DNA from 2 places in the Bradyrhizobium sp. URHC0002 genome. Region 2 is predicted to be linked to the other one. Evidence: predicted binding sites of a transcription regulator. Region 2 holds the regulator's gene; the other holds the start of a gene.
What was found. Region 2 encodes PhoB, which activates phosphate uptake and scavenging genes when phosphate is short. Its sites were predicted from a motif close to TGTCATNNANCTGTCAT; they were not measured.
Positions count from the first base shown of each region.

Region 1: a site for PhoB is predicted at 1,295-1,311, ahead of ACVWVY_RS40565 (alkaline phosphatase D family protein). Genes of this name have one in related genera too.

Region 1 covers NZ_JBSSCF010000001.1:8,402,233-8,404,689, reverse strand. The annotation lists gene ACVWVY_RS40575 (indolepyruvate ferredoxin oxidoreductase family protein) at 1-630, shown strand, start outside; gene ACVWVY_RS40570 (hypothetical protein) at 776-1,186, shown strand; gene ACVWVY_RS40565 (alkaline phosphatase D family protein) at 1,378-2,457, shown strand, end outside.
Region 2 covers NZ_JBSSCF010000001.1:1,901,323-1,903,779, reverse strand. The annotation lists gene ACVWVY_RS08995 (GcrA family cell cycle regulator) at 42-554, shown strand; gene phoB (phosphate regulon transcriptional regulator PhoB) at 772-1,479, opposite strand; gene phoU (phosphate signaling complex protein PhoU) at 1,490-2,206, opposite strand; gene pstB (phosphate ABC transporter ATP-binding protein PstB) at 2,218-2,457, opposite strand, start outside.

The DNA.
Region 1 (2,457 bases), 6.5 Mb from region 2:
CGCGCCAAGTTCCTGACGGACTATCAGAATGAGGCCTATTCGACGCGCTACCTCGCCGAGGTGGAGCGCGTCCGCGCGGCCGAAGCCAAGGCCGCGGCCGGTTCGCATGACCTCACCGAGGCCTTCGCAAAGGGCCTGTTCAAGCTGATGGCCTACAAGGACGAGTACGAAGTCGCCCGGCTTTATTCAGACGGCGAATTTGGGAAGGCGTTGAAGGAACAGTTCGACGGCGAGCCCGGCGTCAAGGTCAGCCTGGCGCCGCCGCTGCTAGCTTCGCGCGACAAGGTGACCGGGCATCTGCGCAAGCGCGAGTTCGGTTCCTGGATCTTCCGCGCCTTCGAACTCCTGACCCGCTTCAAGTTCCTGCGCGGAACGGCGCTCGACCCGTTCGGCTATACGGCCGAACGCCGGATGGAACGGGCATTGCCCGGCGAATATTCCGGCATGATCTTCCGCCATCTCGACAAGACGAAGCCGCATGACTGGCCGCGTCTGGTGGCGCTGGCGAAGTCAGCGGAACTGGTTCGCGGTTACGGCCACGTCAAGGAAGCCAGTGTGGCGAAGTTCCGCGGGGAGTGCGCGCGCCTGGAGGCCGCGATCGGCCAGCCGGTGGCACAGGCAGCCGAGTAGGGGGTGTTAATCCGGCTTGTGAACTTTTCCACAGCCGGAATCACTCATTGCTAACCTTTTGACCGGCAACAGCTGGAATTGTCCGGCCGGTTTCCTACATGGTGGGTATAGTTTCACTTTTGGGTTGATTCCAAAGAGGCCTGTGATGGTCCTGAAAAACGCTATTGCCGCAGCACTTTGCACGGGCCTCCTGATATCGGGCGGCGCCGCGCTGGCGGGCGAGTATCGTGCAGGCGAGTTGCTCGGCCTCGATCTCTCCCAGGCCATGCTCTCGCCGAAGCGGCTCGGTCCGGAGACGCAATTCGCCCCGGTCCGAATCGAGGCGAGATCCGATCGCAGGCCGGTGAAAACGGAACGCGTGGTGTTGCCGAAGGCCGAGGCGCCCAAGACTCAGATGGCTGCTCACGTTGTACAGGAGCGCGCCGAGAAACCGCGCGGCGCCGCCCGCACCAAGCTGGCACGCCGCCATACCAACCCGCTCGACGCACAGGCGCGCGACACGCGGATCCAGACCTGGCCGTGCAAGTCCGGCGGCATCTGCGGCTGGCAGCGATAGCGTTGCTTCGTAGGGTGGGCAAAGCGCAGCGTGCCCACCATTGACGCCAACGAACTCGGAGAGATGGTGGGCACGCTGCGCTTTGCCCACCCTACTAGTCTCCCATCACGTCATCCACCTGTCGTAAAACCTTCAGCCGCGAGTCAAACTCAACGGGCACACCTTCGTCGTGATTCGACGAGGGTGCTTCGATGCCGATTGCGATACGCGCCGGGCAAGCCGTTAACCGGCGTCAATTGCTGGTCCGCTCCGCCGCGACAATCGCGGTGGCTGGTCTCGGCAGCCTCGCCAGACCATATCTCAGCCGCGCCGCGGATCGTCCGCTCATCACGAGCGGCATTCAGTCCGGCGACGTCTCGGCCGATTCCGCTGTTATCTGGGCGCGCGCCGACCGGCCGGCGCGGATGCAGGTCGAGTGTTCTGTCGTCGAGAGTTTCAAGACCATCATTCGCAAGGTGACCGCCGCCGCATTGCCGGACAGTGATTTCACCGCAAAGGTGCTGCTCGACGGCCTGCCGGCCGGGCAGGACATTTTCTATCGCGTCCGCTTCGACGACATTAGCGAGAGCGGCATCGAAGGCGAGGCGCAGGTCGGGCATTTCCGCACCGCGCCGACAGAGCGAACATCGGTGTCGTTCGCTTGGTCGGGCGATACCACGGGCCAGGGCTGGGGCATCGACGAAAACCGTGGCGGGATGCGGACTTACCGCACCATGCTCGACAACCGTCCGGACTTCTTCATCCATTCCGGTGACCACATCTATGCGGATTGCCCGGTGGAGCGGGAACTGAAGCTGCCCCGTGGCGATATCTGGCGGAACATCGTCACCGAGGAAAAGTCCGTCGTCGCCCACAGCCTCGCCGAGTTCCGCGGCAACTACAAATACAACTGGCTCGACCAAAGCTTTCGCGCCTTCCACGCCGCCGTCCCCCTGTTCGCGCAATGGGATGATCATGAGGTCACCAACGACTGGGCGCCGATCGGCACGGCCGACGAGACCGGCTATGCCGAGGACGGCAGCTCGCTTCTGGTCGCGCGGGCCCGCCGCGCGTTCCATGAATTCATGCCGATGCGCGCGGTGCCCGCCCAGGACGGTCGCATCTATCGCAAGATCGCCTATGGCCCGCTGCTTGACGTCTTCATGATCGACATGCGCAGCTACCGGGATTCCACCTGGAATAAGCGCGACGACCAAAGCGAGACCTGCATTCTTGGTGCTACGCAACTGGCGTGGCTAAAGCGCGAGCTGGTGGCCTCCGATGCTACCTGG
Region 2 (2,457 bases):
CGGCCCCTGATCGGCCGGCGCGAAGCGAAGGGAAGAATACGATGACGGTTTTGACCTGGTCCGATGATCGCGTCGAGCAGCTGAAGAAGCTCTGGGAAGCCGGATTATCGGCCAGCCAGATCGCCGCGGAACTTGGAAATGTGACGCGAAACGCCGTGATCGGCAAAGTGCACCGGCTGGGCCTGTCCGGCCGCGCCAAGAGCCCCTCCTCGGCCGCCCCGCGGCAGCGCAAGGCGCGTCCCGCCGCCCAGCAGATGATGCGGGTGTCGAGGCCGGTCTCGCGCGGCAACACCGCGCTCGCGCACGCCTTCGAGGTCGAGTTGGAGGCTGATCCGATCGCCTTCGACAACGTGGTGCCGATGAGCCAGCGGCTGTCGCTGCTCGAACTGAACGAGGCGACCTGTCACTGGCCGGTCGGCGATCCCTCGAGCCCGGAATTCTTCTTCTGCGGCGGCAAGGCGCTCTCGGGCCTGCCCTATTGCGCACATCACTCGCGCGTGGCGTATCAGCCCGCTGCCGACCGGCGGCGGCAGCAGCCGAAGCCGACGCGGTAGAACGCGCGGCAGTAATTGTCGTCCCTGCGAACGCAGGGACCCATAACCACGAAAGCACGTGGTTATATCTGGCTGGAGCTCCAGCTCTTTTCAACAAATGTCATCGGTGTTTACGGGTCCCCGCGCCCCGTGCGCAATTGCGCACTAGGCGGGGACGACGGCAGCATGTGCATGCCCTTGCGCGTTCGCGGGGACGACGTGCGCGACGACGAAGCAGCTATTGCTGCTCCACCTTCGCAAACCGATCGTCCAGCGCATACCCCGCGCCACGCACGGTGCGGATCGGGTCCTGCTCGCGGCCGGGATTGAGCAGTTTGCGCAAGCGGCCGATATGGACGTCGACGGTGCGCTCGTCGATATAGATGTCGCGACCCCAGACGCTGTCGAGCAATTGCTCGCGGCTGAAGACGCGGCCGGGATGCTCGAGGAAAAACTCCAGCAAGCGATACTCGGTCGGACCGAGATCGATCTGACGGCCCGAACGCGCGACGCGGCGCTTCTCGCGATCGAGTTCGATGTCGCCATAGGTCAGCACGGTGGCGAGCCGCTCGGGGCTTGCGCGCCGCAACAGGCCCTTCACCCGCGCCAGCAGTTCCGGCACCGAGAACGGTTTGACGATGTAATCATCGGCGCCGGTCGCAAGGCCCCGCACCCGCTCGCTCTCCTCGCCGCGTGCCGTGAGCATGATGATCGGCAATTGCTTGGTCTCCGGCCGCGCCCTTAAGCGCCGGCAGAGCTCGATGCCGGACAGGCCCGGCAGCATCCAGTCGAGCACGACGAGATCGGGCACGCGCTCCTTCAGCCGCGTATCCGCGTCGTCGCCGCGGCCGACGGTTTCGACCTCATAGCCTTCGGCGTCGAGGTTGTAGCGCAACAGCGTGGTCAGCGCTTCCTCGTCCTCGACCACCATAATGCGCGCGCTCATCATTCTTTCCTCAACTATTGGGTACGGTCGCAGCAAAATTCGTCATGTCGCCCTTCGGGCGCTTGTCGAGCATCTGCTGGCCCTCGATCATGTAGAACACGGTCTCGGCGATATTCGTGGCGTGGTCGCCGATCCGCTCGATATTCTTGGCGCAGAACATCAAATGGATGCAGAACGAGATGTTGCGCGGATCTTCCATCATGTAGGTCAAGAGTTCGCGGAACAGCGAGGTGCAGATGGCGTCGACTTCCTCGTCGCCCTTCCACACCGCCATCGCCGCCGGCAGATCGTGCGCCGCATAGGCGTCCAGCACCGACTTGACCTGCGACAGCACCAGGTCGGTCATATGCTCCAGGCCGCGCATCAGCTTCAGCGGCTGGAAATCGTTCTCCAGCGCCGCGACGCGCTTGCCCATGTTCTTGGCGAGGTCGCCGATCCGTTCCAGATCGGTGGCGACCCGCATGGCGCCGACGATTTCTCGCAGATCGATCGCCATCGGCTGGCGACGCGCAATCGTCAGCACCGCGCGCTCCTCGATCAGATGCTGCAGACGGTCGATCTCGACATCGGTCGCGACGACACGCTTGCCGAGCGCGACGTCGCGGCGGACCAGCGCGTCGACGGATTCGGTGATCATGCGCTCGACCATGCCGCCCATCTCGGCGACGAGACGGGTCAGTTCCTGAAGATCGCTGTCAAATGCCTTGGCGGTGTGTTCAGAAGCCATTTCTTATCTCCTCAACCGAACCGGCCGGTGATGTAGTCCTGCGTGCGTCGATCGCTCGGCGAGGTGAAAATCTTGTTGGTGTCGTCGAACTCTATCAGCTCGCCGAGATACATGAAGGCGGTCTTGTCCGAGACGCGCGCCGCCTGCTGCATGTTATGGGTAACGATGGCGATGGTGTAATCCTCCGCCAGCTCCTGGATCAGTTCCTCGATCTTGGCGGTCGAGATCGGGTCCAGCGCCGAACAGGGCTC